One region of the Streptomyces sp. NPDC058469 genome, then DNA from elsewhere that is predicted to be linked to it. Evidence: riboswitches for the same ligand, from Rfam matches in the RefSeq annotation. Region 1 holds a riboswitch; each other region holds the start of a gene.
The links. Region 1 has a riboswitch for cyclic di-AMP ahead of ACFWP5_RS26320 (M23 family metallopeptidase). Riboswitches for the same ligand answer to the same signal wherever they lie in the genome.
Positions count from the first base shown of each region.

Region 1 (7,897 bases):
TGATGGCGCCCGCCTGAGCGTCTGCGTGGTGCGGTGGGTGCGCGAGTACCGGTTCGTCGTGGCTTGTCGCGCCCACGCGGCGGAGCCGCACATCGATACGGCCCCGCGCCCCTTGCGGGGTTCTGCCCTCCCGGGGTTTGAAGGCACTGTCAGTGGCGCAGTGCACTATCGAAGCCGGGAGGTGGTGCACCGTGGTCGGGTACGACTGTGACGTGCTCGTGGTCGGAGGCGGGATTGTCGGGCTGTCGACGGCGTATGCGATCACTCGTGCCGCGCCGGGTACGCGGGTGACGGTGCTGGAGAAGGAATCCGGGCCCGCCCGGCATCAGACGGGCCGCAACAGCGGGGTGATCCACAGCGGGGTCTACTACCGGCCCGGGTCGCTCAAGGCGCGGTACGCGGTGCGGGGCGCTGCCGAGATGGTCGCGTTCTGCGCGGAGTACGGCGTCCCGCACGACGTGACCGGCAAGCTGATCGTCGCCACCGAGCGCGCCGAGCTGCCCCGCCTGCACGCGCTCGTGCAGCGCGGCCGGGAGAACGGCATCCCGGTCCGGGAGTTGGGCGCCACCCAGATAGCGGAGTACGAACCGGAGGTGCGCGGCCTCGCGGCCATACACGTCGGGACGACCGGGATCTGCGACTACACCGAGGTCGCCCGGCGGCTGGCCGAGGCCTCCGGCGCGGAGATCCGCTACGGCGCGCGCGTGGCCCACATCGACCGGCGCCCGGAGCGCGGGGTCGCCGTCCGCACGGTGACCGCGACCGGCGGTGACGTCGTCCGCGCCCGCGTGCTGGTGAACTGCGCGGGCCTGCACTGCGACGAGGTGGCCCGTCTCACCGGCGACGACCCGGAGATGCGGATCGTGCCGTTCCGTGGCGAGTACTACACCCTGGCCCGTCCCGAACTGGTCCGGGGCCTGGTCTACCCGGTACCGGACCCGGCGTTCCCGTTCCTGGGCGTGCACCTCACGCGCGGGATGGACGGCAGCGTCCACCTCGGCCCGAACGCGGTACCGGCCCTGGCCCGCGAGGGCTACGACTGGGGCGTCGTACGCCCCCGGGAGATCGCGGCGACGGCGGCCTGGCCCGGCGTATGGCGCATGGCCCGGCAGCACTGGCGGTACGGGGCGGGAGAGCTGCGGCGCTCGGTGTCCAAGGCCGCGTTCACGGAGGCCGTACGGCGCCTCCTCCCGGCCGTGACACCGGACGACCTGGTCCCTTCGGCGGCCGGGGTGCGGGCGCAGGCGGTGCTGCGGGACGGCACCCTCGTAGACGACTTCCTGATCAAGGAGGGCCCCCGCGCCATCCACGTCCTCAACGCCCCCAGCCCAGCGGCGACCGCCTCCCTGCCCATCGGAAGGGAGGTGGCCCACCGGGCCTTGGCCGTACTGCACCAGGGGCGACAGCCACTCCAAACGCCGGGAAGGGCAGCCCCCTAAGGGGCGCGGGGCTGTGACATGTGCGGCTCCGCCGCGTGGGCGCGACCAGCCACGACGAACCCGCACCCGCGGGCACACCGCAATCACGCAGACGCTTGGGCGGACGCCATCCAGCCCCCGGCTCCCCGTAAAATCGACGCATTGTGTCTGACTCCATCAACGCCCCCGACGCCCCTCGGCCCACCACGGATGACCTAGGTCACGTCCCCACCGAGCCCGCGCAGCGAATCCGTGCCAAGGGCGAACCCCGTTTCCCCGACGGCCCCAAGCCCGACCCCGCCGGCTCCCACTTCGAGCGGCGCATCCGGAGTTTCCAGCCCCGCAGGAGTCGGGTGACGGCCGGGCAGGCGGACGCGCTGGAACGGCTGTGGCCCAAATGGGGGCTGGACATCGACGGGCAGCGGGTCGTCGAGCTGACCGAGCTGTTCGGGAACGACAACCCGGTCGTGCTGGAGATCGGCTTCGGGATGGGCGAGGCCACCGTGCAGATGGCCGCCGCGGACCCCGCGACGAACATCCTCGCCGCCGACGTGCACACCCCGGGCCAGGGCAACCTGCTGGGCCTCGCCGACCACCACGGCCTGTCCAACATCCGCGTCGCCAACGGGGACGCCATCATCCTGCTGCGCGAGATGCTCGCCCCGGACTCGCTCGACGGGCTGCGCGTGTACTTCCCGGACCCCTGGCCCAAGAAGCGGCACCACAAGCGGCGGCTGATCCAGGAGGAGTTCCTGTCGCTCGCCGCGACCCGGCTCAAGCCCGGTGCGACCGTGCACTGCGCGACCGACTGGGAGCCGTACGCGGAGCAGATGCTCGAAGTGCTCGGTGCGCACCCGGACTTCGAGAACAGCCAACCTGACGGCGGTTTTGCGCCCCGTCCGGACTTCCGGCCGCTGACTCGTTTCGAGGGCCAGGGACTGGACAAGGGACATGTCGTGAACGATCTGCTCTTCCGTCGCGTACCCCACGAGGACCAGCGCTGACGCCAGGCTCCATCGCGGGCCGTGCCCGTACCTCGTTAGGGTCGATGCCGTGGCCACGTTTCCGCCGTACCCCCCACACCCCGGCCACCCCGCCGGTGGTGTGCCCGGGCACGGGCCGCGGGGGCGCTGGTGGCAGCGGAACTGGGTCCGTTACGGCGCGCTGATCGCCCTGCTCACGCTCTCCGGGCTCGTCATCCTCGCGCTGGTCCGCCAACAGACCGGCACGGAAGGGTTCTTGGTCGGCCTCGGGCTCGCCGTACTGCCCGTTCCGCTGCTCGTCGCCGCCTTCCGCTGGCTGGACCGCGTCGATCCCGGGCCCTGGCGGAATCTCCTGTTCTCCTTCGCGTGGGGTGCCTGCGCCGCCGCGCTGATAGCGATCGTCGCCAACAGCTTCGCGACGAGATGGATAGCGACCACGACCGCCGACCCGACCAGCGCGGACACCCTCGGCGCCACTGTCATAGCCCCGATCGTCGAGGAGTCGGCGAAGGCGGCGGCCGTCCTCCTCGTCTTCCTGTTCCGCAGACGGGACTTCACCGGGATCGTCGACGGGGTGGTGATAGCCGGGGTCACCGCCACCGGCTTCGCGTTCACCGAGAACATCCTCTACCTCGGCACCGCCTTCGGCACCGACCAGCTCACCGGCGACCGCGGCTTCACCTCCGTCACCGCGGCGACCTTCTTCGTGCGCATCGTCATGTCCCCCTTCGCGCACCCCCTGTTCACCGTCCTCACCGGCATCGGCTTCGGCATCGCCGCCCTCTCCCCCGACCGGCACCACATCAGACGCGTCCTGGTCCCCCTGACCGGCCTGCTCCTCGCGATGGGCATGCACGCGATCTGGAACGGCTCCTCCACGTTCGGCCAGTACGGCTTCTTCGAGGTCTACGGCGTCTTCATGCTCCCCGCGTTCGGCCTGCTGACCTGGCTCGCGATCTGGACCCGGCAGCGCGAACTGCGCACCGTGCGCGAGGAGTTGCCCGCCTACGTCTACGCGGGCTGGCTGATCCCGGCCGAACCGTTCGTGCTCGGCTCGATGAAGGCCCGCCGGCTGGCCCGCGAGTACGCCCGCCACCACCTCGGCAGACCGGCCGGCCGCTCGGTCGCCCAGTACGAGGCGTACGCGACCTCCCTGGCGTTCCTGCGGCACCGGGCCGGGCGGGGCCGCGCCGGCGCCGACTTCGTCGTACGGGAAAGGGAGTTGCTGCACGAGCTGTGGCTGCGCCGGGAGGTGGCGCGGCCCGCGCTGGACTACGCGGCACGGCGCATGGCACCGCCGGTACCGGTGGTCGTACCGCCGTGGCCGCCGGTGTACGGGTCGTACGGGACTCCCCTGTACAACCCGTACCGGTCCTGACCCGACGGTCTCGGCGACCCTTACGACCCGTACAACCTCTGGCCCTCTACACGCCCTCTACGGCCCTTAGGCCGACGCCTGTGTGAGGCGGGCGATCTCCGTGTCCGTCAGCGTCAGTTCGGCCACGCCGAGCAGTGCGGGCAGTTGCTCGACCGTGCGGGCGGAGGCGATCGGGGCCGCGACCGTGGGCTGGGCGGCGAGCCAGGCCAGGGCCACCGTGGCGACCGGGGCGTCGTGGGCCTGCGCGACCTCGTCGAGGGCGGTGAGGACCTGTTGCCCGCGCTCGGTGTTCAGGTGCTTCGCGGCGCCCTCGGCACGCGGGCTGTCGACCGTCGTACCGGGGCGGTACTTGCCGGTGAGGAAGCCGGAGGCCAGCGCGAAGTACGGGACCGCGGACAGGCCTGCCTTCGCGGCGAGCTCGCTCAGCTCGCCCTCGTATGTGCCGCGCGAGACCAGGTTGTAGTGGGGCTGGAGGGCGACATAGCGCGCCAGGCCCTCGCGCTCGGAGAAGTCGAGGGACGCCCGGAGGCGCTCCGGGGTGATGTTGGAGGCGGCGATGTGCCGCACCTTGCCCGCCTTCACCAGCTCGTCCAGCGCGCCGATGATCTCCTCGACCGGCACCTCGACCTTGTCGAAGTGGGTGTAGTAGAGGTCGATGTGGTCGGTGTCCAAGCGGCGCAGGGAAGCGTCGGCGGCGGCCTTGATGTTGGCGGCGCTCAGGCCCGGGAAGTCGGGGTGCTGGCTGACCTTGGTGGCGATGACGACGTCGGAGCGGTTGCCTCGGGCCTTGACCCACTTGCCGATGATGGTCTCGGACTCGCCGCCGTGGTTGCCCGGCGCGAACGCCGAGTACGAGTCGGCGGTGTCGACGAAGTTGCCGCCCGCGGCCGTGTACGCGTCGAGGACGGCGAAGGAGGCCGCCTCGTCGGCGGTCCAGCCGAAGACGTTGCCGCCGAGGGAGAGCGGGAAGACCTCGAGGTCGGACCGGCCCAGCTTGCGAAGAGAAGTCATGACCCTCTTCAACAGCCGGACCGGAACCGGATATTCCAGACGCTCAGGGGTTGAGGCCCTTGCTGCGCAGCCAGGGCGCCGGGTCGCTCGCGGTGGCGGCGCCGTTGATGTGCACCTCCAGGTGGAGGTGCGGCCCGGTCACGTTGCCGGTGGCGCCCACGCGGCCGATGACGTCGCCGGTGGCGACCTTCTGCCCGACGCTGACGTTGATCGAGGACTGGTGGCAGAACCACAGCTCGGTGCCGTCGTCGAGGGTGATGATCGTGCGGTAGCCGTACGACCCGGCCCAGCCCGCCTCGGTGACCGTGCCGCTGTGCACGGCCTTGATCAGCGTGCCGGTGGGTGCGGCGAAGTCGAGCCCGGTGTGGTAGCCGGAGGACCACATCGATCCGGCCTGGCCGAAGGTGCCGGTGATCGTGTACGAGACGACCGGCAGCGTGTACTGCTTGGCGAGCGCGGCGAGCTTCGCGGCCTCGGCCTTCTTCTTGGCGGCGGCCTCCGCGGCCTTCTTCGCGTCGGCGGCCTTCTTCGCGGCGTCCTTCTCGGCCTTGGCGGCGGCGTCGTCGACCTGCTTGGCGACGGCGGCCTCGACGGCGGCCTTCGACTTGCCCTCGACCTGCACCTGCTGCGACTCGGCCTGCGCCATGATCCGGTTGCGCAGCAGCTCGCCCGCGTCCGAGGCGCCCTTGGCGGTCTCGGTGGTGGTCACGCCGACGCTGCTGAGCGCGGTCGCGGAACCCTTGGGGGTACTACTGGACGAGTCGTCCAGCAGATGACCCACCGAGGGCAGGTCGGGCAGGGAGATGGAGACCGGCGGCTTGCCGGTGTTGGCGCTGGCCATACCGCCCGCGCTGACGGCGGCTATGACACCGACGCCCAGGACGGTGGAGCTGCGGGCGAATCCTCCGCCACCACGCTGCTTGGCGACACGGTGCTTGCCGCGGTTGGGAGGAACGGACTCCGCGCTGGGATTCCACTCCTCCCAGGGGCCCTCGTCGGGGCGGAAACCGCCGTAGACGACAGGGGCTTCTGGGGCAGCCTGGTTGGACGCCACGTGGGCGTGCTCCTTTCCTTCCTTCTCGCCTACCGGGTTAGCTGACGGGTTCGGAGCAGGAAGGTCTCCTACGCGCGTAAACCTGCCGTGTCGCCACGGCTGTCGACGAGCGATTCACCCCAAGTGGTGGTTCCCCGGTTCCCTCGCGGGATTCGGCGCGTGCGCACGGAGCTGTCTCTTGTGACGGCTGGGACGACCGCGCTGCGTTATCGAACGTTAATAGACACGGGCGCCCGTTTCCAAGCTGTTCGGCTTGATCATTAACCTTTCCTTGCTGGACGAACGGCCCACCACCGGCGAAAAACGGGCGAGTTGGCCAAGTCTCGGAATTTCCACAGGTACTGACGGCATGTCAGTTGTTATGCGGAGGGCTCTCACCCGGTCACCACCGGTGACAACCGCCGTAGTTGCCTGTCTACGGATGCCGTACGGCGATCATCGCCATGTCGTCCGTCATCCAGCCCCCGGAGTACCGGCGCACCTCCTTGGCGAGGATGCCGAGCAGCGCCTCGGGACTGCGGAAGGTCCGGCCGGCCAGCCGCGCCCCGGGGTCGTAGAAGACGCCGTGGGAGTCGCGCGCCTCGGACAGCCCGTCGGTGTGGACGAGGAGGGTGGCCCCGCCGGGGAACGCGAACTCCTCGGCGCGGTCGGGCCAGACCCCCAACTCGCCCATGCCCAGCGGCAGTGCGGGCTCCTGGACCTGCAACGTGCGCACGGTGCCGTCCTCGTGCAGGAGCAGCGGCGGCGGATGGCCCCGGTCGACGATCCGTACGACGCCGTCGCCGTGCGGGAGTTCGGCGAGGACGGCCGTGGTGAACCCCTCGAACGCGTCGAGCCCGTCGCGCCGGGTGCCCTCGCGTGCCAGCGCCCGCTCCAGCCGCTGGGCGACCGCCTCCAGGGTGGCCTCCTGCTCGGCGGCCTCCCGGAACGCCCCGATCACCACGGCCACGGCGGCGACCGCGCCCATGCCCTTGCCGCGCACGTCGCCGACGACCAGCCGTACGCCGTGCGGGGTGTCCTGCACCGCGTACAGGTCGCCGCCGATGAACGCGCCCTCCTGCGCCGCCTCGTACCGTGCGGCGATCTCGAACCCGCCGATCCGCTCGGCCGGTTCGGGCAGGACGGCGCGCTGGGCGGCCTCGGCGATCTCGCGCGCGGAGGCGAGCTGTTCGCTGCTGCGGCGGACCAGGAGGTTGATGAGGACGGCGAGCACGGCGACCGTCGCCACGGTGATCACCTCGGTGACCGCGTCGGTGTGGAAGACGATGCCGAGCCTGACGTGGATCGCGAGGACGACGGCGACGGAGACCAGGCCGGTGAGCACGGTGCCGCGCCGCGAGTAGAGCGGGGCGGCGACGAGCGGGGCGGCGGTGAAGAACGGGGCCGCGGTGAAGTCCTGCGGGGTGAAGTAGTCGTAGAACGCCCCGACGACCAGCAGCAGCGTCGGCAGCCGGCGGACAAAGGTGCGGGCGTAGGAGATCCGCCGTCCCTCGACGGGGCCGAGGCCCGGGTCGGGCACGGGATCGCCGGGCAGACGCCCGCCGGCTCGCACGTACGGACCCTCCGCCTCCACGGATCCAGTTTTTCCCGGTGGGGGGAGGGCTGCGAGCGGTGTGGGCCGATCGGGGAGATCACGGGGGATCAAAGAGGGGGAGAAACACCAAGGGCCGGAATCCATTTCTGGATTCCGGCCCTTGGCCTTAGTAGCGGGGACAGGATTTGAACCTGCGACCTCTGGGTTATGAGCCCAGCGAGCTACCGAGCTGCTCCACCCCGCGCCGTTGTGATTGCAACTATACGCCATTCGCGGGGTCCGAAGTCACACAGGTTTCAGTCGGCGGTGTTTCCGGCGTGCGTGAGGGTCTCCCAGGAGACGAAGAGGTCGTCGCTGCCGGCCGGCCGGGTGGACTCGGCGAGCTTGTGCGCGGCGGGCACCTTCACGCCGAGCCGGCCCTCCAGGTGGTTGAGGGCGACCTCCAGGTCGGGCCCCATGTTCCGGTCGACCTTGCCGCCGCACAGCCACGCGGGCGCGGCCTCGCCGAGCTGGTAGCGG
Region 1 is NZ_JBHXME010000066.1:8,314-16,210, forward strand. Features, by position in the region: gene ACFWP5_RS26295 (MFS transporter) at 1-17, shown strand, start outside; gene lhgO (L-2-hydroxyglutarate oxidase) at 192-1,439, shown strand; gene trmB (tRNA (guanosine(46)-N7)-methyltransferase TrmB) at 1,583-2,422, shown strand; gene ACFWP5_RS26310 (PrsW family intramembrane metalloprotease) at 2,472-3,779, shown strand; gene ACFWP5_RS26315 (aldo/keto reductase) at 3,846-4,790, opposite strand; gene ACFWP5_RS26320 (M23 family metallopeptidase) at 4,834-5,844, opposite strand; cyclic di-AMP (ydaO/yuaA leader) riboswitch at 5,856-6,012, opposite strand; gene ACFWP5_RS26325 (PP2C family protein-serine/threonine phosphatase) at 6,260-7,417, opposite strand; tRNA gene ACFWP5_RS26330 (tRNA-Met) at 7,549-7,622, opposite strand; gene ACFWP5_RS26335 (alginate lyase family protein) at 7,675-7,897, opposite strand, start outside.

Region 2 (7,897 bases), on a different contig from region 1:
GGGACCTCGCTCTTGGTGGCTTCGAGCAGACCCTCCTCGACTGCCGCCAATCCGGCCTGGACATCGGCTTCCAGAGCCTGGTCCCGCACGCTCAGCCCGAACGGCCCGACGACGGTCACGAGGGGTCTCCTGTCTGCTGGTGTCCCTGGGCGGTCACACGGTTTGTCGATAGGTCGCTGCCATCACTCAAGTCAGCGTATCCGGTCAGCTTTCGATCACCGATGCCGCCCACCCCGTCCAGGAGGGGCGGTATCGGATCACGACCGGTATGTTTTTGATCACCTGATAAGAACGGACATTTATCGACTTACGTGGAAGTAGTGGATGGTGTCTCGAACCGCACTCGAAGCCGAGCCCGACGGCCAGCCGCCTCCCGAGGACGACCACGCCTTCTTCGGCCAGCCCAAGGGGCTGCTCACGCTCTCCGGTCTGGAGGTCTGGGAGCGTTTCTCGTTCCTCGGCATGCAGGCCATCCTCGTCCTCTACTTCGCGGATACCGTCGCGCACGGCGGCATGGGCATGTCGTCCGGAACGGCCGCATCCGTATCGGCAGCCTACGGAACGCTGGTCTATCTCGTCTCCGTGGCGGGCGGCTGGCTCGCCGACCGCATCCTCGGCTCGTTCCGCGCGGTGCTGTGGGGCGGCGTCCTCATCGCCTGCGGGCACTACGCGATGGCGGTCCCCACCCCCACGATGACCTGGGTGGGCCTCGGCCTCATCAGCGCCGGCACCGGACTGCTCAAGCCCAACGTGGCCACCATGGTGGGCAAGCTCTACCGCACCGACGACGAGCGCCGGGACGCCGGTTTCGCGCTCTACTACATGGCGATCAACATCGGCGCCTTCGCGGGCCCGCTGATCACCGGCTGGCTGGGCGACCACGAGGGCTGGCACTGGGGCTTCTCGGCGGCCGCGGTCGGCATGACCTTCGGCCTGATCCAGTACGTCGCCGGACGCCGTCACCTCGCCGGGCGCAGGAACACCGCGGAGTTCGCGCTCGCGCCGGCCGCGATGGGCCGCGCGGTACGGCTGATCGTCGTGGGGATCCTGGTCGCCGCCGTCCTCGCCGTGCTGCTGACCGGGGTCGGCTGGCTGACGATGGGCCGCTTCGTCGACCTCCTCACGGTGATCTCCGTGATCGCGCCGGTCGTGTACTTCGCGGTGATGTTCATGAGCCCGCGCGTGAGCCCCGGGGAACGCGGCCGGCTGCGCCCGTACATCGTGCTCTTCCTGGCCTCGACCGTCTTCAACTTCATTCTCTTCCAGGCCTATTCGACGATGATGCTGCTGGCCGCGTCGAACGCCGAGACGACCATCCTCGGCTTCGACTTCCCCGCCAGCTGGTACGCATCCGCGCTCGGCGCCTTCGAGGTCGGGCTCGCGCCCGTGGTCGCCGCGCTCTGGGTCCGCATGGGCCCGCGCCAGCCGCACGCCTCCAACAAGATCGCGATCGGGGTCGTGCTGGGCGGCCTGTCGTTCCTGCTGATGGTCCTGCCGACCTCCGGGCACGCGAACGACAGCTACATGATGTCGGCCTGGTGGATCGTCGGCTCGTACTTCCTGCTCGGCCTCGGCGACATCCTCCTGGAGACCTCCGGCATGTCGGCCACCACGAAGCTCGCCCCGGCCGCCTTCTCCAGCCAGACCATGTCCCTCTGGTTCCTGTCCCTCGCCCTCGCGAACGGCATCCAGGCCCAGACGGTGAAGCTCTACGACGACGTATCCAAGCCGGCCTACTTCGGCGTCAACGGCGCGATCGCGGTGGCCGCGGGCCTCGCGGTGATGGCCGCCGCGCCGTGGCTGCGCCGCACGATGCACCCGGTCCACTGAAGCCGACGGAGCCCCAGGGGTCACGATCATGCGCATCCGAACGTCCTTCCCCTACGAGACGACCCACGAGGACCTCCGTATCCGGGTGCCCGACGGAACGCGTCTCTACGCACGCGTGTGGCGCCCTTTGACGGACGAACCCGTGCCGGCGCTCCTCGAATACCTCCCGTACCGCCTGACCGACTGGACCGCGCCCCGCGACGCCCAGCGCCACCCCTGGTACGCGGGCCACGGCTACGCCTCCGTCCGCGTCGACGTGCGCGGGCACGGCAACAGCGAGGGCGCACCCGGCGACGAGTACGACGCACAGGAACTCGCGGACGGCGTCGAGGTGGTCAACTGGCTTGCCGCGCAGCCCTGGTGCACCGGCAAGGTCGGCATGTTCGGCATCTCCTGGGGCGGCTTCAACTCCCTCCAGATCGCGGCCCTCGCGCCCGAGCCCCTCAAGGCGATCGTCACGGTCTGCTCCACGGACGACCGCTACGACAACGACGTGCACTACATGGGAGGTTCCGCCCTCGCGGTCGACCTGCACGCCTGGGCGGCCACCATGCTCGCCTTCGTCGCCCGCCCGCCGGACCCCGAGTACGCGGGCCTGATCTGGCGCGACATGTGGCTCGAACGCCTCGAACAGATCGACCCGTTCATCCACACCTGGCTCGCCCACCAGATCCGCGACGACTACTGGCGCCACGGCAGCGTCTGCGAGGACTACGGCGCGATCGACGCGGCCGTCCTCGCGGTGGGCGGCTGGCACGACCCGTACCGCGACACGGTGCTGCGGCTCGTCGAGCACCTCCCGCCGGACCGCGTGCGCGGCCTGGTCGGCCCCTGGTCGCACCAGTACCCCGACCGCGGCCTGCCGCCGGGCCCCGCGATCGGCTTCCTCCAGGAGACCCTCCGCTGGTGGGACCAGCACCTCAAGGGCATCGACACGGGGGTGATGGCGGACCCCCTCCTGCGTGCCTACGTCAGCGACTCCCACCCTCCGGCCACGGTCTACGACTCCCTTCCGGGCCGCTGGGTCGGCGAGCCCGCGTGGCCCTCGCCGCACGTGAAGACGACGACGTACGGCCTCCGGGGCGCCCCCGTGATCGTCCGCTCCCCCATGCACACCGGTGTGGACGCGGGCCGTTTCTTCCCCTTCGGGAACGACGCCGATCTGCCGCCGGACCAGCGGGACGAGGACGCGCGCTCCGCGTGCTTCGAGTTCGAGGTGCCGGCCGAGACGTGGGTGCTGGGGCGGCCGGGGGTGCGGCTGCGGCTGACCTGCGAGGTGCCGCGCGGGCAGGTGATCGCGCGGCTGTGCGACGTCGCCCCCGACGGCTCCTCGACCCTGGTCACCCGGGGTGTGCTGAACCTGTCGGCGCGGCACGGGCGGGACCGGGCGGTGCCGTGGACGCCGGGTGCCACCGAGGACGTGACCTTCGAGCTGAACGGCATCGGGCACGCGTTCCCGCCCGGGCATCGCATCCGGCTCGCGGTGTCGTCGGCGTACTGGCCGTGGATCTGGCCGCAGCCGGAGTCGGCGGCGGGCTTCACGCTGGACCCGGAGGGGAGCGCGCTCGAACTCCCCGTGCGGGAGCACGAGTTGACCGACGACCTCCGTACCGACGACATCCGCTTCGAGGAGCCCGAGGAGGCCGAGCCACTCGGGGTGAACTACCCGGCCACCCTTGACGAACCGCGCCCCGAGCGGCTGGTCGTGCGGGATGTGGCGAAGGGCGAGTGGCGGCTGGAGGTGGACCCCCGGTACGGCGGCACGCGCGTGTACCCGGACGGACTGGAGTTCACCGAGGACGCGCTGGAGACGTACACGATCGACGAGTCGGACCCGTTGTCGGCGCGCACCCGCTCGGACTGGTCGATCCGGCTGCACCGGCCGGAGGCGGCCTGGGACACGAGCGTGCGCACGCGGTCGGAGATTACTTGCGACGAAACGGACTTTATTACCTCCAACGAGGTCATCTGCACCGAGGGCGAAGAGGTGATCTTTCATCGGACATGGGAGAAAAGGATTCCGAGAACTGCCAGTTGAGGTCGAATGCCCGATTTGCCGTTCTTAATCCTCCCGTGAGTTGGGTCACTCATTTCTGTGCGCGACCTGTGTCCCGGTCTGCCCGCGTTTCCCCTTATGGCGTTTGACAGTTGACCCTTGGCTCACGCAAAGGATCAAGTGCCCCATACGCCTCAGACCAAGGTCAATAGGGGTTAGGTGTGATTCCGCCACTTGTTCCGGACATGTGCTCTCGCATACGTTCCCGGCCTGTCGAGCGGAACGCCGAATCCTGCCGCCGCCCGGCATCCCAGCCACGAACACATCTCGCACGGCAGGAGCGGGGGAACCAGGTAAGTCGCCGGACCGGTCGTCGCGACCGGAACGGCTTGGGGTTAAGTCACGTCCGCAAGGGCCTGGCCGGGCACCTCCCAGCCCGAACCCGACAGCTCACCTCGCAGGCGACGGAGAGGAACCTCGTCATGCCTGCAACCGCTCAGTCCCGCCGCGCCCGCCTTGTCCGCCGCCTGGTCGTCACCGGCACGGGTGTGGCGATACTCGCCCTGCCTGTCGTCGGTGCGACCACCGCGTCGGCCGCCACCACGTCGACCAGTTCGACCACTGCCGCCGGGTACCCCAACACCCTTGACGGGTGGATCCGTGAGTCGCTCGCGATCATGGCGCAGAAGGGGATTCCGGGTACGTACAACGGGATCTACCGGAACGTGATCCGTGAGTCCTCCGGCAACCCGTACGCCATCAACAACTGGGACTCCAACGCGGTGGCCGGTACGCCGTCGAAGGGGTTGCTTCAGGTGATCGACCCGACGTTCAACGCGTACCACGTGGCGGGGACGTCGTTCGACTCGTACGACCCGGTCGCGAACATCACCGCCGCCTGCAACTACGCGGCGGCTGTGTACGGCTCCATCGACAACGTGTACGGGGCTTACTAGAACCGTTGGATCAGCCACGACGGGTTTGTGTTTTGAGTGACACCATCGTCGTGGCTGGTCGCGCAGTTCCCCGCGCCCCTGAAAAGGCCCTTCGGGCCCCTTTTCAGGGGCGCGTTCTAGCTGAACAGTCTTTCCAGTACCACCGCGATGCCGTCGTCCTCGTTCGACAGCGTCACCTCGTCGGCCACCGCCTTGAGTTCGGGGTGGGCGTTGGCCATTGCCACGCCGTGGGCTGCCCAGTCGAACATCGGGATGTCGTTCGGCATGTCGCCGAAGGCGATGGTGTCGGACGGGGTGAGGCCCAAGTGGCGGGCGGCCAGGGCCAGGCCCGTCGCCTTGGTGATGCCGAGTGGCTGGAGTTCGACGGTGCCGGGGCCCGACATGGTGACCGAGGCCAGGGAACCGACCACCGAGCGAGCCGTGGACGCCAACTCGTCGTCCGCCAGGGCGGGGTGACGGAGCAGCACCTTGCTGATGGGTTCCGCCCAGAGGTCGTCGCGTCGGCCGACCCGTACCGCGGGGAGCGTGGGGTGCGGCATCAAGTAGCCGGGCTCGATGAGGGTGAGGCCGTCCACGCCGTCCTGGTCGACCGCCGCGTACACCTGGCCCACCTCGGCCTCGATCTTGCCCAGCGCGGTCTCCGCCAACTCCCGGTCCAGGGTGACCGACCAGAGCAGACGGTCCGCGCCGGCGTCGTACAACTGCGCGCCCTGTCCGCACACCGCGAGCCCCCTGGAGCCGAGGTCGTCGAGGAGGGGCCGCACCCTCGGGGCGGGCCGGCCGGTGACGACGAGATGCCGTGCACCTGCCGCCGCCACCCGCCGCAGCGCGGCGAGGGACCGGTCGGAGAGTGTGTCGTCGCCGCGCAGCAGCGTCCCGTCCAGGTCGGTGGCGATCAGTGCATATGCGTGGGGTGCGGCCATGATCAGAGAATACGGATGGAAAGCCCCACCGACTCGACACGAACCGGACGGCTCACGCCTACACATGCGTTGACCCGTGTTCCGGTTGGTTTGACAGTTACGGCGGTTATGCCGACTCCCGGATCACCAGTTCGGTGGGCAGGATCACGCCCGCCGTGTCCTCGCCGGCGATCTGGGCCAGCAGCATCCGCACCATCTCGGCGCTGATCCGGTCGTAGGGCTGGCGCATGGTCGTGAGGGCCGGGGTGATGGCGGTGGCCGCCGCCGAGTCGTCGAAGCCTCCGACAGCGATGTCATCCGGGACCGAACGGCCGGACTGTTGCAGGGTGTTGACGACTCCCAGCGCCATCAGGTCGGAAGCTACGAAGACCGCGTCTATGTCGGGGGCCTGGGACAGGAGTCTGCGGGCCGCTTCCTCGCCGCCCGTGCGACGGTAGTCGCCCTCGACCACGAGGGTCGGGTCGTGGGGCAGGCCCGCCTCGGTGAGGACGTCGCGGTAGCCGGCCAGGCGGTCGGGGCCGCCCGGGGCGTCGAGCGGGCCGGTGACCATGCCGATGCGGCGACGGCCGCCCGCGATGAGATGGCGGACCATCTCCTGGGCGCCGTCGCGGTCGGCGGCGGCCACGTAGCTGTACTTGGAGGCGGTGCCGAGCGGCTTGCCGCAGGCCACCAACGGGATGCCCGCGTCCCGGAGTTCGGACGCGACCGGGTCGCCGCTGTGGTTGGAGACCAGGAGAACGCCGTCCACGTGGCCCGAGGTGATGTACCTCGTCAGTCGGCGGCGCTCGTCCTTTGAAGAGGCCAGCATCAGCAGCAGCGGGATGTCGTGGCGGGCCAGGTGTTCGGTGCAGCCCCGCAGCAGGACATTGAAGTTGGGGTCCTCGAAGAACTTCTCCTGCGGCTCGGTGAGGAGGAACGCCACCGAGTCCGACCGTCCGGTGCTCAGGGAGCGGGCGTGCCGGTTGACGACGTAGCCCGTCTTCCTGATCGCCGTCTCCACCGCGGTGCGCGCGGCGGGCGAGACGTAGTGGCCGCCGTTCAGGAACCGGGAGACGGTGCCCCGCGACACGCCCGCCTCGCGGGCCACGTCGTGGATGGTGGGCGGCTTGCGGCGGCCGTTCGAGCTCGTCGTCATGTTCCTCGTTCGTGGTGGGGGGCGGTCGGCTGTGGGGGGTCCGCCCGGTTCCTGGGCAGGTCGCGCGAAGTCGGCAGCGGTTCGGCCGCGCCCTGAAGGGGCGCGGGGCTGCGTTCGATGTGCGGCTACCGCCGCGTGGGCGCGACCAGCCACGACGGCGCCGCGGACGAGTGACGGCCCATCACGGCACTTCCAGCGGAGCGCTCACGCCTTGACCGATCCGCTCAGCAGGTCCAGTGACCAGAACCGCTGGATCACCAGGAAGAGCGCGATCAGCGGCAGGATCGCGAGGAAACAGCCCATGATGACCAGGGTGTAGAGCGCCGGTTGCGAGGCGCCCTGGTTGAGCAGGGTGTAAAGGCCCAGCGTGAGCGGGAACTTGGTGTCGTCCGCGAGCATCACGTACGGCAGCAGGAAGTTGTTCCAGATGCCGACGAACTGGAACAGGAACACCGTGATGAGCCCAGGCATCATCATCGGCACCGCGATCCGCGAGAAGATCCGCCACTCGCTGGCGCCGTCCATGCGGGCGGCTTCGAGGAGTTCGGCGGGCACGGAGGCCGCCGCGTAGATGCGGACGAGGTAGACGCCGTAGGGCGAGAGGATCGACGGCAGGAGCATCGACCAGTACGAGTCGGCCAGGCCCAGCTTCGACAGGAGGAGGTACTGGGGGACGGTCAGCACGATGCTCGGGACCAGGACACCGGCCAGCATCAGCTTGAAGACGAACTCCCGTCCCTTGAAGGCGAACCGGCCCAGTGCGTAGCCGCCGGCGGCCGAGACCGCCGCCGACAGCAGGGCGCCGCCGCCCGCGTAGAAGAGGGAGTTGACCATCCACTCCCAGTAGATGCCGTCCCGGTACGAGCTCAGCTGCCTGAGGTTGTCGAGGAAGCCGGTGCCGGGGGCGAAGGTGAACGTGGAGAACAGTTCGCCGCGGCCCTTGCTGGCCGCGATGACCACCCAGACCACGGGGATCAGGCAGTACAGCGAGCCGAGGGCCAGGACGAGGGTGGGCACCCATGCGGTGCGTTTCGCCTTCGCGGGGCCCGGGCGGGCG
Region 2 is NZ_JBHXME010000041.1:51,169-59,065, reverse strand. Features, by position in the region: gene ACFWP5_RS19735 (polyprenyl synthetase family protein) at 1-119, opposite strand, end outside; gene ACFWP5_RS19730 (peptide MFS transporter) at 325-1,830, shown strand; gene ACFWP5_RS19725 (CocE/NonD family hydrolase) at 1,859-3,868, shown strand; cyclic di-AMP (ydaO/yuaA leader) riboswitch at 4,100-4,305, shown strand; gene ACFWP5_RS19720 (transglycosylase SLT domain-containing protein) at 4,309-4,782, shown strand; gene ACFWP5_RS19715 (HAD family hydrolase) at 4,899-5,705, opposite strand; gene ACFWP5_RS19710 (LacI family DNA-binding transcriptional regulator) at 5,812-6,840, opposite strand; gene ACFWP5_RS19705 (carbohydrate ABC transporter permease) at 7,045-7,897, opposite strand, start outside.
Region 2: linked by a shared signal. The riboswitch ahead of ACFWP5_RS19720 (transglycosylase SLT domain-containing protein) and the one ahead of ACFWP5_RS26320 (M23 family metallopeptidase) in region 1 are both predicted to bind cyclic di-AMP.

Region 3 (7,897 bases), on a different contig from region 1:
CTCGGTGGCCAACTTCTGGGCGGCTTCGGCGATTTCGTGCGGGCGAACCGGTGCCAGACCGGCCCGGCGTGCGGCCGTGCCCGGTGCCAACGGCTCTGGATACCGGGCGAGTTCGGTGGCCGTCACGGCACCCGCGAGCCTCGCGACCTCGTCGGCGTCCCCGCGCTCGTCCGGCCGTAGACCTGTCTGGGCGGCCTTCAGGACGGCCACCGTGCGGCCGGACGCGAGCGCTGCCGCTGCGACGGCGGCCGTGGTGATCGTCTTGCCGACCTCCGTGCCCGTGCCTGTGATCACCAGTACCGGCATGTCATCCCTCCCGCGCCGCCGCGCACACCGCGCGGGCGATCCGAGCCAGGTCGGCGTCGCCCGTGACGTACGGCGGCATCGTGTAGACGAGGTCGCGGAACGGCCGTAGCCACACGCCCTCGCGTACGGCCGCGTCCGTGGCGGCCTTCATGTCCACGGCGTGGTCGAGTTGGACCACGCCGATGGCGCCGAGGACGCGGACGTCCCGGACGCCGGGGAGCTGTGCCGCCGGGGCCAGGCCCTCCCGCAGTCCCGCCTCGATGCGCTTGACCTCCGTCAACCAGTCCTGGTTCAGCAGGAGTTCGATCGAGGCGCAGGCCACGGCCGCCGCCAGCGGGTTGCCCATGAAGGTCGGGCCGTGGGCCAGGACCGGTACCTCGCCCCGCGAGATGCCTTCGGCCACGGCCGACGTGCACAGTGTCGCCGCCATCGTCATGTAGCCGCCGGTCAGCGCCTTGCCCACGCACATCACGTCCGGCGTCACCGCCGCGTGCTCCGCCGCGAAGAGCGCGCCCGTGCGGCCGAAACCCGTCGCGATCTCGTCGAACACCAGCAGCACGTCGTGCGCGTCGCACGCCTCGCGCAGCACCCGCAGATACGCGGGGGAGTGGAACCGCATCCCGCCCGCACCCTGCACCACCGGTTCCACGATCACCGCGGCCAGTTCGTGCGCGTGCCGCTCGATCAACTCGTGCAGATGGTCGGCGTACGACTCCTCGTACTCCGTCGGCGGCGCGTCTGCGAACACCTGCCGGGGGAGTACCCCCGACCACAGTTCGTGCATCCCGCCCTCGGGGTCGCACACCGACATCGGCTGCCAGGTGTCACCGTGGTAGCCGCCGCGCCAGGTCAGCAGGCGCTGTTTCGCCGGGCGGCCCAGCGAGCGCCAGTACTGCAGGCACATCTTCACCGCGACCTCGACCGACACCGAGCCCGAGTCGGCGAGGAAGACGTGTTCCAGGCCGTCGGGAGACATGTCGACAAGGAGCTTCGCCAGGCGTACGGCGGGCTCGTGGGTGAGCCCGCCGAACATGACGTGGCTCATCCGGCCGAGCTGCTCGTGCGCGGCCTCGTTGAGCACGGGGTGGTTGTAGCCGTGGATCGCCGACCACCAGGACGACATCCCGTCGACCAACTCGCCCCCGCTGTCCGCCAGTCGGAGCCGTACCCCGCTGGCCGACTCCACGACGAGCGGTTCCTGCCGGCCCGGCATCGGACCGTAGGGATGCCAGACGTGCCGCCGGTCCAGCTCCAGCAGCTCCGGGACGGGCAGGCGGCCGATCGGGTCAGGCATTGGGCGCGAGATCCGTTCCGGCACCTCGACGGCGTACGGAGACCAGATCCCGACGCACCTCGTCGACCTGCGGCACGGGCGCGGACGTAGACGTGGGAGCGGAACTGGAGCCGCAGACTCCGGCGCCCTCGTGCCCACCGCACCCAGCGCCCTCGTGCGATCCGCACCCGGCACCTTCGTGCGATCCGCACCCGCCCGCCGCCACAGCCGCCCGGTGCTCCGGCAGCGTCACCTCGCCCGCGCCCTCCACCTCGAAGCCCGCGTCCGCGATCATCTCCAGGTCGGCGTGGCCGGACTGGCCCTCGCTGGTGAGGTAGTCGCCGAGGAAGATCGAGTTGGCGAGGTTCAGGGCGAGGGGCTGCATCGTGCGCAGGTGGACCTCACGGCCGCCCGCGATGCGTACCTCGACGTCCGGGCAGACGAAGCGGACCATCGCGAGGATGCGCAGACAGCGCTGCGGGGTGAGGTGCCACTCCGCAGCGAGCGGGGTGCCCTCCATCGGGATCAGGAAGTTCACCGGCACCGAGTCGGGGTCGAGGTCGCGGAGCGAGAAGACGACGTCGACCAGGTCCTCGTCGCTCTCACCCATGCCGGCGATCAGGCCGGAGCAGGCGGACAGGCCGGCCGCGTGCGCCTTCTGCACGGTGTCGACCCGGTCGGCGTACGTGTGGGTGGTCGTGATGTCCCCGTACGTCGACTCGGACGTGTTGAGGTTGTGGTTGTAGGCGTCAGCGCCGGCCTCGCGCAGCCGGTCCGCCTGGCCGTCGGAGAGGAGGCCGAGGCAGGCGCACACCTCGACGCCCTCGTTCTGGTCCTTGATCGCCTTGATGGTGCCCGCGACCCGGTCCACGTCCCGGTCCGTCGGACCCCGGCCCGAGGCCACCAGGCAGACGCGCTTGGCGCCACCCGCCACTCCGGCCGCCGCGGCCTTCGAGGCAGCGTCGGGTTTCAGCCACGTGTATTTCAGGATCTCGGCCTTGGAGCCGAGCCGCTGCGAGCAGTACGAGCAGTCCTCGGGGCACAGGCCGGACTTGAGGTTGACGAGATAGTTGAGCTTCACCCGTCGGCCGAACCAGTGCCGGCGCACCTTTCCGGCCGCGGCCACGACATCCAGCAGGTCGTCGTCGGTGGTGGCGAGGACGGCGAGTGCTTCCGCGCGGGTCGGCAGCTCGCGCCGAAGCCCCTTGTCCACGAGCGTGTTCAGCAGGTCCATGAGGTCCGATCCTGTCCTACGGGACCGCCCGCGGCCAAGGAGAGATTGAACAAGAGACAGGGTTCGACGTGTGGGTATTGCCACACCCTGGGCGGCTGGTCGTCCGATTAGTGTCTGTGCACTGCCTACAAAAGCCCGGGAGGAACCATGGCGTTCGGCTGGATCGACGAGCAGGCGGAGCAGCGCCGTCGCGCCGGGCTCGTACGGACCCTGCGTCCCCGTCCCGCCGACTCGCCGCTCCTCGATCTCGCGAGCAACGACTACCTGGGTCTGGCCCATCACCCCGAGGTCGTCGAAGGGGCCGCGGCGGCGGCGCGGACCTGGGGCGGGGGGTCGACCGGGTCGCGGCTCGTCACCGGTACGACCGAACTGCATGCCCAACTGGAGCGCGAGCTGGCCGAGTTCTGCGGGTTCGAGGCGGCCCTCGTCTTCTCCTCCGGCTACGCGGCCAACCTTGCCGCGGTCACCACGCTCGCGCCGCACGGCTCGCTGATCGTCTCCGACGCGGGCAACCACGCCTCCCTGATCGACGGCTGCCGGCTGGCGCGGGGCGCGACGCAGGTCGTAGGACACGCGGATCCGGAAGGGGTGAGCAAGGCGCTGCGGACGCACGACGGGCAGGCCGTCGTCGTGTCCGACTCGGTGTTCTCCGTGGACGGGGACGCGGCGCCCGTGGGCGCGCTCGCCGAGGCGTGCCGGGAGTTCGGGGCGGGGCTGCTGCTCGACGACGCGCACGGGCTCGGGGTGCTGGGCGACGGGGGGCGTGGGGCGCCGTTCGCGGCGGGGCTCGCGGGGGGTGAGGACGTGGTCGTGACGGTGACGTTGTCCAAGTCTCTGGGCAGTCAGGGCGGTGCCGTGCTCGGGCCGGCGCGGGTGATCGACCATCTGGTCAACGCGGCGCGGACGTTCATTTTCGACACGGGACTGGCGCCTGCTGCCACGGGTGCGGCGCTCGCGGCGCTCACCCTGCTGCGGCGCGAGCCCGAGCGGGCCGCACGGGCGCGCGCCGTGGCGGGTGACCTGCACGCACGGCTGACCGCCGCGGGTCTGGAAGCGGTACGTCCGGACGCCGCCGTGGTCTCGGTGCGTGCGCCGTCCCCGGAGGCGGCCGTGCAATGGGCGGCCGACTGCCGTACGGCAGGGCTGGCCGTGGGCTGCTTCCGTCCTCCTTCCGTGCCCGACGGCATCTCACGGCTCAGGCTGACCGCCCGAGCGGACCTCTCCGGGGCCGAGATCGAACGCGCTGTACGTGTGATCGGCGAGACGCGACCATGAGTCGGCGTGACACGGTCGTGAGTCGCGATGGGCGGACCGATCAGTGGAACGCGGTGAGGAAGCCCGTCCAGCTCGCGGGGGAGAAGAGCAGGGCGGGTCCTTGCGGGTCCTTCGAGTCGCGTACGGCGAGCAGCCCCGCGCGGGGGCCTGTGTGCGGACGTGCCGCCTCGACGCAGTTGTTCGCTCCCGTGCTGTAGCTGCTGCGCAGCCACCGCACACCGGACAGATCAGTACTGGAAGGTACGTTCCGAGGCAGTGCAGACATGGTGCCTCCTTACGCGCCGTCACCTATCCCGGCGATGTAATCCAACGAATCCTCGGGCGAAAGGGCGTGGAACTGAAGGGTGCTGAAGGCCTCGCTGTAGGCCTCTAGGTCTTCTTTCCGTTCGAGGTAGAGGCTACTCGTCAAGTGGTCGAGAACAACCACGTCCAGATCAGAAGTGCTCGGAAAGGAGAAGATAACGAAAGGGCCGGTGATGCCGATGTGCGCTCCTGCGGCGAACGGCAGTACCTGAAGCCTCACTTGGGGCAGGTGGGCCGCCTCCACGAGCCGGTCCAGCTGACGTGCCATCACACCGGGCCCGCCGATCTCCCGCCGCAACACCGCCTCGTCGAGGACCACGCTCAGGGCCAGCGGCGGATCCGCGCGCAGCACGTCCTGCCGGGCCAGCCGCACCTGTACCAGCGCGTCGAGCCGCTCGGGGCCGTCGTTGTCGAGGCCTCCCACGGCGGCCCGGGTCACCGCCCGGGCGTACTCGGGCGTCTGCAGCAGTCCGGGGACGACCGAGGTCTCCAGGTTGCGGATCGTGCTGGCCTGTGACTCCAGGCTGATGAAGTCCCGGTAGGCGGGCGGCAGTACACCGCGATAGGCGTGCCACCAGTGGTGCCGGCCGCCACCGTCGTCGGAGCCCGCCAGCACGAGCAGCATGTCCCGAAGTTGTGGGTCGCCGACCTGGTAGGCGTCCAGGAGTAACCGGACGTCGGGCGGTTTCACGCCGCTCGCGCCGGTCTCGATGCGGCTCACCTTCGACTGATGCCAGCCGACCAGCCGGGCCGCCTCACCGCTGGTGAGCCCCGCTTCAGCGCGCAACGCGCGCAGTTCCGCGCCCAGTTTCCGGCGGCGCACCGCGGGACCGTACTGCATGGGTTTCTCCTTACTCCTTCCGAGCCGCCCAAATACGGTCTGAGGTGGCAGAGTTCACCGCTTCGAGCGACAGATATATGCATATCTTGGTGGATCGCCACCGTTACCGACGCGGTAATGGCAGTCTGGCGAAGAAGCACCAGTCCGGGACCGTACTCGAACCATCCGCTCCGTGTCGGACACCGGTCCCGCGGGAAAGGGACGACCGCGCCATGGCAGACCATCTGGAAGCATCCGTCACTCTGCCGAGCGATCCCGCCTCGGTCTCCACCGCCCGCACCTACGTCGTCGGGACCCTGGTGGAATGGGGACTTCCGGCGGACACGGAGGTCGCCGACACCATCCGCCTCATCGTCTCCGAACTCGCCACCAACGCCGTACAGCACACCTTCGGGCAGTCACCCACGTTCACGGTGGACATCCAGCTGGAGCGTGACGAACGGCTGCGCATCGGGGTCACCGACAGCCATCCCCGCTTCCCGAAACGCCTGCCGGCCGCTGTCCAGCAGGACAACGGCCGGGGCATGGTGATCATCCGCTGGCTGACCGCGGAGTGCGGCGGCAAACTCAAGGTCCGGCCCACCCTGGAGGGCGGCAAGACGGTCTCCATCGAGGTGCCCTGGACCGTACCGGCCCGGCCGGTGACCGCCGGGGGCCAGCAGGAGCCGTAGAACGATGTTCCGAACGTCCCTGGACACCCGAGGGGGTTGCGGCCTGTCAGGTGGCCGCCACCCCCTCGGGAGATTCGGACAGGCCCTAACTGACCCGGCCGTACCAGACGCTCTTGGTCCAGATCTTCTGCAGCCGCACCACGTCCCCGGTCTTCGGGGCGTGCCAGATCTTTCCCTTCCCGGCGTAGATGCCGACGTGGTAGACGCTGGAGCCCGAGTGGAAGAACACGAGGTCCCCGGCCTTGCGGCCCTTGGCCGAGACGTGGTGGGTCTTGTTGTACTGCTGGGCCGCCGTACGGGGCAGTTTCTTGCCCGCCTTCTTGTACGAGTACAGCGTGAGCCCGGAGCAGTCGAAGCGGCCCGGTCCGGTGGCCCCGTACCTGTACGGGGCGCCCTTCTTGGACGCCGCGACCTGGAGTGCCTTCGTCGCGGGTGTCGCGGCCGCGGCGTCGGATGCGACGCCCGGTATCACGACGGAGCCGCCCACGGCGGCGATGGCGAAGGCCGAGGCCGTACCGGCCCTGACCATCAGCGACGGGACACGATTGAGCGCAGTCATGCGCAACCCTTCGTCAGCCGCCTGTGAAGGATGACCTGTCGGATTCGGGCTGGCGAAGTTGCCCGGCCGCTGACGCGGCTTCACCCCAAGGGCTGCTCGACCCGGTCATGGCGTGACCGTCCCGGCGACCCGTCGTGCCTGGGTCCTCCACTCCTGCCGATGCAATCCTGTCGACCTGTCATCCGGGCGGCGGCAGGACTCGGCGTCCGCCCGGATCGCCCCGCCGCTGCGGCGGGGTCTTGTCGTCAGACAGGGATCTTCACCTATGAATGTCCGAAAAGCCCAACGCAACCGGGGATTTGTGGGGTTACTCACCACTCACCCGTTCGGGTGGACACCCCCGTGTTCGAACGGGTGTCGAGGGGCGCGCGGCCCTCGGACCAGCACCGGAACACCTCATGCGGCCCTCGGGCTACGCGTGTTGCGCAAGCCGGACGGGTCCACGGACGGAGGAGCGACTACGCCGATCGGGGGTACGCCGTTCGGCCCGTTTCGCCGCCGCCCGGGACGGCTCCGACTCCCTCAACTGTCGGAGGGCGAGGGGAGGGTGACGCGGGCCGTGCGGCGCTCCCCGTCCAGCACGCGCAGCGCCCGCGCCAGCGTGGGGGCGTGCAGCTCGGTCTCGCCCCGCTGGTGCATCAGCGCCAGCGCGTCCCGCAGCTCGGTGGCCTTGGCCACGAGCGCCTGAGCGGCCCTCAGCCCACGGTAGGTGTCCCCGTGATGCGCCGGGTTGATACGGCCCAGCAGGTCGGCCACGTCCAGATAACGGTCGATCAACTCGCCCTCGGCGCGCGTCAGTGTGGGCAGCGGCGGCAGCTCCGGCGGCAGCATCGCCGGCTCACTCCCCGCCCGGCTCGGTGAGCGAGGTCTTGCGGGTGGACACGACGCGGTCCACCAGCCCGTATTCCAGGGCCTGTTGGGCATCCATGATCCGGTCCCGCTCGATGTCCGCGCTCACCTGCTCGACCGTCCGGCCCGTGTGCAGGGCGAGCAGCGCCTCCAGTTGGGACCGGGTGCGCGCCAACTCCTCGGCCTGGATGGTGAGATCACTCGTCTGACCCTGGATCGGCTCCGGCAGTGAGGGCTGGTGGATCACCACTCGCGCACCCGGCAGCGCGGACCGCTTGCCCGGCGTGCCCGCGGCCAGCAGCACCGCCGCGGACGAGCCGGCCTGACCCAGGCAGATCGTCTCCACGTCACAGGTGACGAACCGCAGGGTGTCGTAGATCGCCGACATCGCGGTGAACGAGCCGCCGGGCGAGTTGATGTACAGCGAGATGTCCCGGTCCGGTGCCTGGTACTCCAGGTGCATGAACTGGGCCATCACGTCGTTCGCCGAGATGTCGTCGATCGGCGTCCCGAGGAAGACGATCCGCTCCTCCAGGAGCTTCGAGTACGGGTCGAGGGTCCGGTGGCCTCCGCTGGTGCGCTCGGT
Region 3 is NZ_JBHXME010000047.1:22,572-30,468, forward strand. Features, by position in the region: gene bioD (dethiobiotin synthase) at 1-306, opposite strand, end outside; gene ACFWP5_RS21205 (adenosylmethionine--8-amino-7-oxononanoate transaminase) at 308-1,600, opposite strand; gene bioB (biotin synthase BioB) at 1,593-2,813, opposite strand; gene ACFWP5_RS21215 (8-amino-7-oxononanoate synthase) at 2,961-4,088, shown strand; gene ACFWP5_RS21220 (DUF397 domain-containing protein) at 4,129-4,353, opposite strand; gene ACFWP5_RS21225 (helix-turn-helix domain-containing protein) at 4,363-5,232, opposite strand; gene ACFWP5_RS21230 (ATP-binding protein) at 5,445-5,903, shown strand; gene ACFWP5_RS21235 (C40 family peptidase) at 5,989-6,462, opposite strand; cyclic di-AMP (ydaO/yuaA leader) riboswitch at 6,466-6,645, opposite strand; gene ACFWP5_RS21240 (hypothetical protein) at 6,985-7,293, opposite strand; gene ACFWP5_RS21245 (ATP-dependent Clp protease proteolytic subunit) at 7,301-7,897, opposite strand, start outside.
Region 3: linked by a shared signal. The riboswitch ahead of ACFWP5_RS21235 (C40 family peptidase) and the one ahead of ACFWP5_RS26320 (M23 family metallopeptidase) in region 1 are both predicted to bind cyclic di-AMP.